Regions from separate parts of the Bacillus sp. CGMCC 1.16607 genome, predicted to be linked through region 1. Evidence: riboswitches for the same ligand, from Rfam matches in the RefSeq annotation. Region 1 holds a riboswitch; the other holds the start of a gene.
The links. Region 1 has a riboswitch for thiamine pyrophosphate ahead of ACFSO7_RS15950 (ABC transporter substrate-binding protein). Riboswitches for the same ligand answer to the same signal wherever they lie in the genome.
Positions count from the first base shown of each region.

Region 2: it holds a riboswitch for thiamine pyrophosphate, as region 1 does, so the genes downstream of both, thiT (energy-coupled thiamine transporter ThiT) here and ACFSO7_RS15950 (ABC transporter substrate-binding protein) in region 1, are expected to answer to the same signal.

Region 1 covers NZ_JBHUJX010000023.1:8,751-14,660, forward strand. Annotated here, with positions in the region: gene ACFSO7_RS15930 (TatD family hydrolase) at 1-630, opposite strand, end outside; gene ACFSO7_RS15935 (ABC transporter ATP-binding protein) at 632-1,375, opposite strand; gene ACFSO7_RS15940 (ABC transporter permease) at 1,372-2,136, opposite strand; gene ACFSO7_RS15945 (thiamine-binding protein) at 2,133-2,426, opposite strand; gene ACFSO7_RS15950 (ABC transporter substrate-binding protein) at 2,442-3,404, opposite strand; TPP riboswitch at 3,662-3,769, opposite strand; gene ACFSO7_RS15955 (hypothetical protein) at 4,099-4,524, opposite strand; gene ACFSO7_RS15960 (DnaB-like helicase C-terminal domain-containing protein) at 4,588-5,850, opposite strand; partial or broken gene ACFSO7_RS15965 (DnaD domain-containing protein) at 5,847-5,910, opposite strand, start outside.
Region 2 covers NZ_JBHUJX010000036.1:314,572-320,481, forward strand. Annotated here, with positions in the region: gene ACFSO7_RS23920 (glutathione S-transferase family protein) at 1-239, shown strand, start outside; gene ACFSO7_RS23925 (GNAT family N-acetyltransferase) at 269-790, shown strand; gene ACFSO7_RS23930 (LytTR family DNA-binding domain-containing protein) at 924-1,361, shown strand; gene ACFSO7_RS23935 (DUF3021 family protein) at 1,376-1,810, shown strand; gene ACFSO7_RS23940 (alpha/beta hydrolase) at 1,994-3,298, shown strand; gene thiT (energy-coupled thiamine transporter ThiT) at 3,438-4,031, opposite strand; TPP riboswitch at 4,098-4,200, opposite strand; gene ACFSO7_RS23950 (helix-turn-helix transcriptional regulator) at 4,506-5,468, opposite strand; gene ACFSO7_RS23955 (GyrI-like domain-containing protein) at 5,579-5,910, shown strand, end outside.

The DNA.
Region 1 (5,910 bases):
CCATGGTCCATCCGTTTCTGCCATCATTAATTGTAACGGAAAGGTTCGGACAACCTCTCTCGTTTCCTCTTCGTAAAGAATATCGGGGGTAAGAGAGACAAAATACCCATTTCGGATGAGCCGTTCCATCGTTTTGTTGTCCCCTTTAAACCAATGAAAATGAGCATTTTTCATGTTGTGCTTTTCTAATAGATCACAAACAACTGGTGCGTCATCATAAACAGCATGTAAAATAACTGGTTTATTCAATTTCTTGGCTAACATAATAAAGCTTTCCAAAACATCAACATAATGTTCGTATGGGAAAGGTGATGTTTTACCTTCCAACCTTAAATAATATGGAAGACCTACTTCTCCAATAGCGACCATTTGATCTGAATGTTTTTCGATCCAAGCGAAATGCTCCATCAACTCAACCTCGGTTGGTAAAGGCTGTTCAGGATGAAAACCAAAAGCTGGATAAATAGTGGGATAAAGTTTAGCAATCTTTAAATTTTCTTGGCAAGAAGGTAAATCCATCGAGACATTTATTAGACCCTCCACATGATGAAGAGAGAGACTTTCCGCAATCCCTTCTCTATCCTTTTCCTTATATTTGTCAAAGTGAATATGAGCATCGAATACATTCATTTTACCTACTACCTTTCAGTTCCTTGAAAATGTCCTTTTTCATCCGTTGAAAATGATCATCCATAAGTAAATCTTCGTTTCTTGGCCTCGGAAATATCACTTTGATTTCTTTGACTACTTTGGCTGGTCTTTCTGATAAAAGATAAATTCTGTCTGATAAAAACAAGGCTTCCTCAATGTTATGCGTAATAAATAGAATTGATTTTTTTTCCTTTTCCCAAATGGATAGTAACCATTTTTGCATATCGAGTCTCGTAAATTCATCTAAAGCTGAAAAAGGTTCATCCAAAAGCAATAATGATGCTGGACTAATCAGTGCGCGGATAAAGGCAACTCGCTGCTTCATGCCGCCAGACAGTTGATGTGGATACACATTTTCGTACTCTGCTAAACCTACTTTACTCAACCAGCTTTTGGCTTCCTCCCTATTCATTTTTTTATGTAATTCTTGACCTAAGACAACATTTTCTAATACACTTCTCCATGGCAAAAGAGAGTTTTGCTGGGGCATGTAGCTTATATGTCCCGTTTCACCTGTTATTTTTTTATCTCCTAGAAAAATGTCTCCTGATTCAGGATTCAATACCCCGCCAAGACATTGAAAAATAGTACTTTTCCCGCTTCCTGAAGGTCCTATGATGGAAACAAATTCACCTTGATTTACTTCTAACGAAATAGCATCCAGAACTTGACCCGTTTTGGCAAAAGATAATGAGATGTTCTCTGTTCTTATCACTGAATTCATTTTGTTCCCTCTTTTGGCATCCACTTTATCATTCTTTTTTCAATTAATTCAATTATAAGATAAAATGTAAGACTTAGTATGATGATGATAAAAATAGCAAGGAATACGCGATCTGTTCGAAATGAAGATGAAGATAAGGTCATATACACCCCTATCCCTTTTTCTGAACCTAACCACTCTGAAATAACAGCACCCATCACACTATAGGTGGCCGATATTTTCAACCCAGAAAATATGGGTGGTAACGCGTTAGGAAACTCGATCTTCGTAAAAATTTGCCAAGTAGTAGCTCCAGACATACGCATATAATGCATTAAATCATTAGGAACATTTTTAAAACCGTCTAGCGAAGCAATGGTGACTGGAAAAAAACAGATAAGCGTTAAAATAATCATTTTTGGTAAATAGCCGAAGCCAAACCAAATAACTAGCAAAGGTGCTAACACGATAATCGGTATATTTTGCGACAATATTAAAAAGGGATAAAACATTTTTTTTACACTTGGAATCAAATGAAGAATAATAGCTAATAGGATTCCAAAAGAAGAACCTATGATTAATCCAACGAAAGATAACCATGAAGTTGCCAATGCATCAGGTAGAAAAAGAGAATAATTTGTGATTGCTTCTGTAAAAATGATAGATGGTGAAGGTAGTAGCCATTTTGGTATTTGGCTATAGCGGGATATACATTCCCAAATGATGAAGAAAAGGACGAGGACCAATAATGGTCTCCATCCTTTTGCAAATAATTTGATCATGGTCGATACTTCTCTGTTAAAGTATCCATGGTAATCCCTTCAGGTTGAAATAAAATTTTCACTTGAGAGATCACATTTCGACTACCTAGTTCTACCATTTTTTTATTCATCTTTTCTATGATACTTAACAATTCAGTTAAGTCACCCTCCATTGTTGTTTCTAGTGGGTGAACTTCGTATTTAACTCCAGCTTGATTGATGACTTCAATTGCTGCATCAACTAAAGCATATAACTCTTCACTGCTTTGTGCTTTCGGTATAATTTGTATACTCACTAATGCATTGGGCATCTTCTAAAGTCTCCTTTATTTAGGTAAGTATTCATTCGTAAAGGCTTTTTCAGCGTCTAATTCCTTATCAAGTAGTTCATTTTCAAACATCCAAGTACTATAGTTTTCCCATACTTCTAATTTTTGCTCTCCCCAACGCGCAGCATCATCTTGATATTTCGACGATAACCATTCTTGGCTTTTCTTAACAAGCTCTTGATCCAATTCAGGTACAGCCTTGATTAAAATATCTGCACTGTCCGCTGGGTGATCAATCGCGAAATTGTAACCTTCTGAAAGGGCAGCCATAAATTCTTTAACGGTTTTCTCATCATTTTTTATCATATCTTCATTCGTTGAAATAACAGGCGTATAATAATCGAGTTTATCAGAGTAGTCTGTTAAATAAACCATATTGATTGGTTCATTTCTTAATTCAGCTTCTACCCCAGTCCAGCCATAAAAAATCCAAGCAAAATCGATATCACGTTTTACAGCAGTAAAGAAATCAGAGTCACCCATATTCACAATCTTTACTTTGTTCACATCGGCATTTTCTGTATTCATAATCGATGTGATAACAGCCTTTTCAATTGGTGAACCCCAACCACCATAGGTTTTGCCAGCAAAATTTTTTGGTGAAAGGATGTTTTTCGTTTTTGGCGATGCAAAACCTGACGTATTATGCTGAATAACAGCTGCTAATGATACTAATGGGATTTCTTGAATTCTCGCTTGAGTAATCGCTTCTTGATAGCTCACACCAAATTGTGCTTTACCAGAAGCGACAAGTTGATCGGCTCCTGCGTCACCAGGCATGACAATCTCAACATCTAAGCCATGCTTTTTAAAATATCCTTTTTCCTTCGCTACATAAATCCCTGTATGATTCGTATTTGGTGTCCAATCAAGAACAATGGAAACCTTTTTCAAACTTTTATTCTCACTTGCTTTGTTCTCTTTTTTACTTGAATTACATCCTACTAACCCAATTACCATTAGTAAGGATAAAAATAAAATGGAAATCTTTTTCACAATTTTCCTCTCCTAAACAAAATGTTAGACAATGAAGGTGGAAAAGAAAGATGGGATAAAGTTAAAATGAAAGACTATTTTCGTCATTTTGTTTTTTTCGTGTCATTTAACTTTAGTAATCTGAGTTGATTGTAACAACATCTATGTGAAAATAGCCAAATAAAAAAACGCTCAGGGCATCCCAAGCGTTTGTCATAATCCATAATAAACGGTCAAACTTCGTCTATTAGAAAGATGTTCCCTACGCTGGTACTAACCAGATCAGGTTAAAGGGTCAGCATCTTTGGATACTTTCTCAGCCAGCACTACCGGCTCCCCTACATTCCCAATTCTCCAATTGTCTATTACACTATACAAAATAACTCCGTTTTCGTCTAGTGAATAAACAAAGTAATTTATTACAGGTTTTCACTTAACTATCCCTCTAGTAATTTTGTCTTAAAAATCATCCCCATTTCGAATTGCCATAATATGTTCATCTTTTGTTAATGGAATCTGGCTTCTCCTTTTCATACAAGTCTCCACTCATTTATCTTCTTACTAATACTGTCTGATTATATCTATCTAGTGTTCAACTGGTTTTGGACATTTGTGTTGTATAGAAATATTTACCCACTTTAATTGTGTAGATAAAACTTGATAGTAGTTCGTATCCACTTCACACAATTTTTTTATAATACCCCGCTACAACCGGAAAACTAACAAATTCCTTCCTCATCTCCCGTAACGAAATCACCTCATTCCCTCTAATAATCTCAAAATCTAGCGGATATTCATGACAATTCACTGGGGTTTGATGAAATGTTTCTTGATAGAATTGGATAGCATCTTGCTCGCTGACTGCAAAGATAAATATAAACTCCTTCCTACTTCTCCTCAGTGAGTAGATGTTTACCTTATGAATACCTAATACATTGTTCTGAACCAATTCAGCTACTATCTGATGATCAGCTTGATATAAGTCTATTTTGGATATGTCATCATCTAATAAAATTTTCTCTTCCGCTAATAAATGGTAAAGGTAATGAGCCAATGAGGAGTATTCATTGGTAAAACAATCTAAGTATACCTCTTTCACTAACATGGAATCATACCTCGATATCCGACTTATTTTCGTAGACTTACTAATTAAAGCTTTAATGCAATTTTAACAAAGTGGTTGACTCTGTTCCTTTCGCTCCTCAATCCTCCCTGTGTTCAAATTATAATTGACTGCGACCTGCCCAACTGGACCATTTCGATTTTTCGAGACGATGATTTCAAGATAATGATTCTGGGTTTTCTTTTCATAATAAAATTCACGATATAAGAACAAAATGACATCAGCATCCTGTTCCACACTGCCCGATTCCCGAATATCAGACATCATCGGTCGTTTAATGGCCCTTGATTCCACCGATCGATTTAGCTGTGCTAGACAAATCAACGGGCAATTAAAATTCTTTGCCATCGTTTTTAGAGATCTGGATATTTCCGTAACTTGAGAATGAGAATTGCCTCCGTATGATTGACTTGAATGTATGAGTGTCAAATAATCGATAAAAATAATGGGCTTCTTATATGGAAATTGATTCATCACTTTTCTCGTTTTCGCTCTCATTTCCGCAATTGTTTGTCCAGCCCCATCGAAAATTTGTATATTCGTTTCATTGAGATCACCAATCACATCCGACCATTTATTCTTTTGACTTTCAGTTAGCATTCTTTTTGGATCTCGCAATTTTCCACGGTTGAAGTCGCCTGTCGAAGCAATTAATCGCTTGGTTATCAGCTTCTCAGGCATTTCTAACGAAAATATAATTGGCATATAGCCTTCCCACCCCGCCAATTTAGCAAAATGAAGCATCACGTCTGTTTTTCCCATGGAAGGTCTTGCTGCAAGAATGGTCACTTCCCCATCCCGAAACCCTCCTGTCATATTGTCTAGCTTTTTGATACCTGTTGAGGCACTTTTCAATGTGAATTGATCTTCCCAGGGTGCTTCATATATAGCTGTCAATGCTTGTTGTATCGATGTATGATCATCCATTTTCATCGTGTTAATTTTATCTAATTCGCCAATGACTTTTGCAATTTCCCAATCATTCATGGCAGCGCGCGTTAGGATGTTTCTCTTTTCACGCTCCTTCCACAGATCTAGTATTAGCTTCTCTACCCCTTCAAATTTCTCAACATCGGCATAGGATAACAGCTCCGAAAGGTAAGACATCCCACCAAATAACTCCAGGTCAGGTAAGGTGGTAAAGGTAATGAGATCCACATTTTTACCTGATTGGATTAACCCTGACATTCTTCTCATTAGCTGTTGATGTCTTGTACTTTCTAGTTGTTCAGGTTGAATAACAGTATCCTTGAGCAAATACTCCGCTTTCATCAAGGTTCCTAAGAACACCTTTTCTACGATACTCACCAATCTTCACCTGCCGTTAGATCGAGTTCAAAGTCAGCTGGCATCTCACTTCCGCTAGAA
Region 2 (5,910 bases), on a different contig from region 1:
AATTAATTAGAGAGTTTCCAAACCTATGGGGTTATGTACGTGATTTATATCAAACACCAGGTTTTGGGGACACGACGGATTTTGATGCCATTAAAAGACATTATCATTTATCCATTACGATTTCACCAGAAAAGTCGGAACCAAAAATTCTACCAAAAGGTCCTGACCTAGCCAATTGGAATTCAGAGCATCATCGAGGTGCATTAAGTGGACTAGAAGAAAAATTCCTCATTCATTAAAATGAAAAGGGTCAGGAGATGAAAACGGGATGGAAAAAATAGAAATTCGGAACGCAAAAAAAGAAATGCACAAAATCATTCGCGAACAAAGAATAGAAGCTTATCGTGAGTATATCGAGGTTCTACCTGCCGATCATTGGAATGCTTTAGAAAAGGCTATTTCTTCAACTATTGACGAGCAGGAGGGGGTAGAATTGATCGTTGCCATGCTACACGAAAAAGTCGTTGGAAGCGTTGCTTTATTTCCTGCTAAAGTGAATGCCTATGAAGGGTTTATCGGCGAACTAGACTATCCTGAAATCCGCATGCTAGCTGTCAATTCAGAAGCTCGGGGAAAAGGCGCAGCATCAGCTCTGATTTCTGAATGTATAAGACGTACAAAGGAAAAAGGATTCAACGCAATCGGACTACACACTGGGGAATTTATGAAAAATGCAATCAGTCTTTATGAAAGGTTCGGATTCGAACGCTTGCCCCAATTTGACTTTGAACCAGCCAATGACGGTATTATCGTAAGAGCTTACCATTTAAAATTTTCTAGTCAAATGTAGCCTCTGCTTAAAGCTCATATAGAATCCCAAAGCGGAATTCTAAACAACAATAATCTGATATAATGTAAAAAGGATAAAATCGAAAATCTTGAAAACTAAACCTGAATTAATTTGAATTTTCGTGGGTGATAATATGAAAATTTCAATAGAAGAAATAAACAAAGAACTGGTAGAAGAAATCCTCATTAGGTGTCATGAGATCGATGACGAAATACACGAAATTATAAACAAGCTTAAAACTGAAAATACCATTATACTTGGTTATCAAAATGATAAAGTTCACCGTATAAATCTTAAGGATATCTATTATTTCGAGGCAGTTGACGGAAAGGTATTTCTTTACTGCAAGGATAACGTTTTTGAAGTAAAACAAAAGCTATATGAGCTTGAGGAATTAATGCAAGGAAAGAACTGTTTTCGTGCATCTAAATCAACGATTTTGAACATAGCTAAAATTTCATCTATTCATCCATCCATAAGTGGCCGATTCGAAGCAGTGCTCGATAATGGGGAACGTGCTGTTATATCAAGACAGTATGTGCCTGTTCTTAAAAATATGCTCGGATTGTAAAAGGAGAGATACATATGAAGCTTTCCGAATTAGTACAAAAGATGATAAAGGATTTTTTAATTATCTTCGCATCCATCATCATAATTATTACTGTTTTGCGACAAATGTATTATCCCGATATGGCCTTTGATTTGAAGTCAATTTATATTATTATGGCATTTTCATTGTTAAGTGCTTTAATTGGATTTATTTTGTATTCACCTAATGATATAAGTGAGAAGAATATTCGAATAAGAATGGCTATTCATTTTTTCACTTTGGAGATTCTTTTAATTGTTCTTGGTACTGTTTTTGGCATTGTAAATAATGCATTAGATGGAATCATTTTGGCACTGCAAATTGCCGTAATCTATATATTAGTTCGCCTGCTTTCATGGCAAAAGGATAAAAAAGATGCTCAAAAAATCAACGAAAAACTAAAAACGTTTAAGAAAGACGTATTTGAGTAGGTAAATTCATAAAGCAGTTGTTGTCTGCGTGCAGATTATTTTGCGGTAAGCTATATAGCTTATCGCTTTTTTTGCATCTTATTTGCTCCTAGATACAACTTACCGTTTTTCTATATACTTCCTTACAGCCATTTTTTATGATGAGTTCATAAGAAATTTTCAAAAAAAGAAGGGGTAACTATTATGGGAACTTTACTATTATTGATTGCTTTGGCTTTCGAGATTGCATTTTCAATCTATTGTATAAGAACAAAGCAAAACCATAAAAAATTAAACAATTGGATCAGGATTACTATTTTTATAGCTTTTGTTATTCTCACACTTTCTTCGGTGATTGTGTGGAGTTTGCGCTGGGTGATGCTTACCATATTGCTTTTCATATTAGCGGTAACGGGAACGGTTTCTCTAATCCGTAACAAAACAAATACAAAGAACTACAAAGCTTCTAAAATTGTGTGGAAATCTATTTTGATGGTATTTGCATTCATATTTGCACTTGCACCAGCCATTGTTTTTCCGCAGCATAAATCACCAAAAGTGACAGGTGAATATGAAGTGGCAACGGCTAATTACACATATACTGACAAGAACCGTATAGAGGAGTTTACTGACAAGGGAGACAACAGATTTGTTAATGTGGAATTTTGGTATCCTAAAAAGGCAGATGGAAAGTACCCTTTGTTAGTGTTTTCACATGGAGCAACTGGTATTAAAACAAGCAATACCTCTACCTATACAGAGCTTGCAAGCCACGGTTATGTAGTGGTTTCCATCGATCATCCGTATCACTCTTTTTACACTGCTTCAGAGGATGGAACGAAAGCTACGATTAATGCAGATTATAACAGTGAAATCAGCAATCTCAATAAAGATGGCTTTTATACGAGGGAAGAAGAATATAGCCTTATTCAAAAATGGATGAAACTGCGAACAGACGATATGAATTTTGTCATCAATACGATCGTTGAGAAGGCCCAAAGTGAAAATGGCCCCGTTTATCAATTAATCGATACTGAAAAAATTGGTGTGTTCGGGCATTCCATGGGTGGAGCTGCAAGTGTTTGGATAGGTAAAGAGCGTGATGATGTAGATGCGGTTGTAAATATTGACGCCCCGTTCTTTAGTGAACTTGTATATGATAAAGAAATGAAAGATTTTGTAGCGAATGATGAAGACTTCAAAATCCCATTATTTAACATTTATTCTGACGATGTTTGGGGACAACTCGAAAGCAACTCTACTTATGTAGCAAACAAACTCAATAATGAACACTTCAAAGATGCCTATACAACTCATTTTAAAGGTACAAAACACTTAAGTTTGACCGACTTACCGCTTTTCTCTCCTATATTGGCAAATATTATGCAAGGCGGAAAAGCTGACATTGATCAATATTACTGTATTGAGAAAGCAAATGAACTCATTCTTGAATTTTTTGACTATGAATTAAAGGGGATTGGGGATTTCGCTCTAGAAGAGACGTATTGATTTACATTTATAATGTTAAGTATAACTTCAACTATTGCTTGAATACTAAGAAAGCGATCTACATTTGCAGATCGCTTCTTATTTTGTTAAGGAACTAAAGGTGCAATAGCTCCCCATAGTGCCTTTTTCACGTATTTATCTACAAATTTTCCGCCATAGGTCGGGTATTACCTGTGACTTTTATTAATCGAGGTGCAGTAGACACTAACAGTACTGCAACAATCGAACATAAAACAAAGGCTCCTAGCATAGTTACCCCATTTACTGATAATGAGAAAAGAACTGGACTCATACCCTCTGGTGCATATTCACCAAAGAAAATAACTCCTGCAATGAAATGCCAGAAATAGCGTGCCAGACTTCCAACAAATATGGCCGTGACAATCCAGCTTAAAGCTTTTTTCTTGTTACCACTATTTAATTCCTTTTGGATTAAATGATGGAATAGACCAGCAAATCCTATACATGCAAATGCAATGAAATATTCAATAAAGGCTTGAACAGGTGTAGCAATCCATGCATCTCCCATTACAATTTGAAGAATTCCCCAAAGTAGACCAGAAATCAAGCTAACTCGAATTCCCCAGCGAAAAGCTAAAATAAATATTGGGATCATTGCAACTGAAATCGAAATATTAGGTGTTGGTTTAATCGAAGGCAATAAATCTAAAACAATGGCGAATGCTGCAAAGAAAGAAGCCTCAATTAACGCAATTAAACTCAATTTTCCCATAAAAAAATCTCCCCTTTTTGTAATACGTTACCTCAAGGGGAGAATAGAAATCCATGCAAAATAAAGACTCTACTCATGCCACATTCCTACGCTAGAATTAACTAACAGGTTCGAAGGGTCAGAACACTTATGTGCTCACTCTCAGCAAAACGCTCCCCTTGTGGTTACGCATATGTAATTATTACCAAATTAGTATATAATACTTTCTAAGTTTTGGGAAGACTTTATATGATTAGCTCACCTGTTAAGCCTTCCAGAAAAAAGGAAGGGACTTATTCTAGTTCTGTAATTTATTTTACTAAACAATATAAGTACTATAAATATAAGTACTATAATTGCAGGAAGCTTTTTTAGTAACAACGACTTTCCTGTAATAAATGAGTTGAAAAGTGAATAAATCTCTTAACTAAACAGTGTGTGTACGAAATCGGCAACTGGACAAGCTCATAATTATTTAGTTTTAACTGGTACTACTTATGGGCAGAATAAACTTAATCTCTCTTGTAAACCTTCTAAGACTACCTCTGGCACTTCCCTGACCTTGATATCTTCACCTAAGAAAAGTAGCCAATTTGTTATTTCTAATAATTCTTCGGGATTATGAACATTGATAAAAGTCTTTAAAATGGCTGTGCTTTGGTAAGGATTGGTATAAGAAATGGAAATCTTTAAAGGATGATACTTTTTAAACTGGGCAATCGCCTTTGGACCAAGTTCAAGGACAAGGTTGATTACTTCCTCCTGCTTACTTAATTTTTCTAAAATCTTTTTCTTACTTAATCTATTTTTTATAGGGTATGGTTCGACATTGACGAGATGATCGACAGGGAAAATCCACCTCTTTTCATCTTTTAAGTCTAAGCCTTCAATCAGCCAAAGGCTTTTTTCACGATAAAGGTTCAAAAGATAAATGGAGTAAGATTTTATTAATTTCCCTTCTTCGATAGTAATCAATAAATAGCGATCCAAAAGAAGGATTTGAATGAGCCTTTCTAACATTGGATGGGGTAGGTCTGAAAGATCAAGAAGGTCGGGATTATTGGGGTTGGTCCCTTCAAAAAGCAAGATTTGATTTAAAAGAACAAGTTCATCTTGTTGGTTTTCTGAGATGAGGCCAAGCAATTTTTCAGCTAAAGACTGACGACTCTTTAGATAGGGGAGTTGCTGATTTCTTGTAGCCATAAAGGCAATAAAAAGAGCTTTGATCTCATTATCAGTAAAGCGAACAGTGGGGAGGACAGAGTTATTCATGACAAAATAACCGCCATCCCTTCCAACTTCAGCGACAAGCGGCATCCCCATGGCTTCAATTTCTCTGATATCTCTAATAGCTGTCGAACGTGAAACATTAAATTCTTGCATGATTTCAGAAATAGTAAAGTGGGCGCGGTTGTTGATATACCGCATGATGATATTAATCCGTTCAACCTTTTTCATGGGGACCTCCTAAACAGTATCATTTTTTGACATGATTTAAGGCTATTATAAACTCATCAAGTGAAAAGACAAATCATTTGATTAATTTTATAAAAAGGAAGGTTTTGAAGATGGCTAATTATACTTTAGAAGAAAAAGAAGGCTTTACCGTTTTAGGCATTGGAACTGAACTTAAGAGCCATTATACAGACTATGCTGGCATAACTAAAGAAAAGGCAGACTTTTGGCAAGCTGTTACACAAGATGGAGGGCTTGATGCTTTAAAAGCTATCGCCACAAATGAATACATTTTTGCCGTGAACGAAGCGGTGAATAACAAGATGATGCATTATGCTGGCGTCATGACAGAGGCATCATTACCAGAAGCGGACAGAGTGATCCAATTTCCTAAGGGAGAATACCTTGTTGTTAAAGGGGAAGGGAATACTTCTGATGAGTTAAG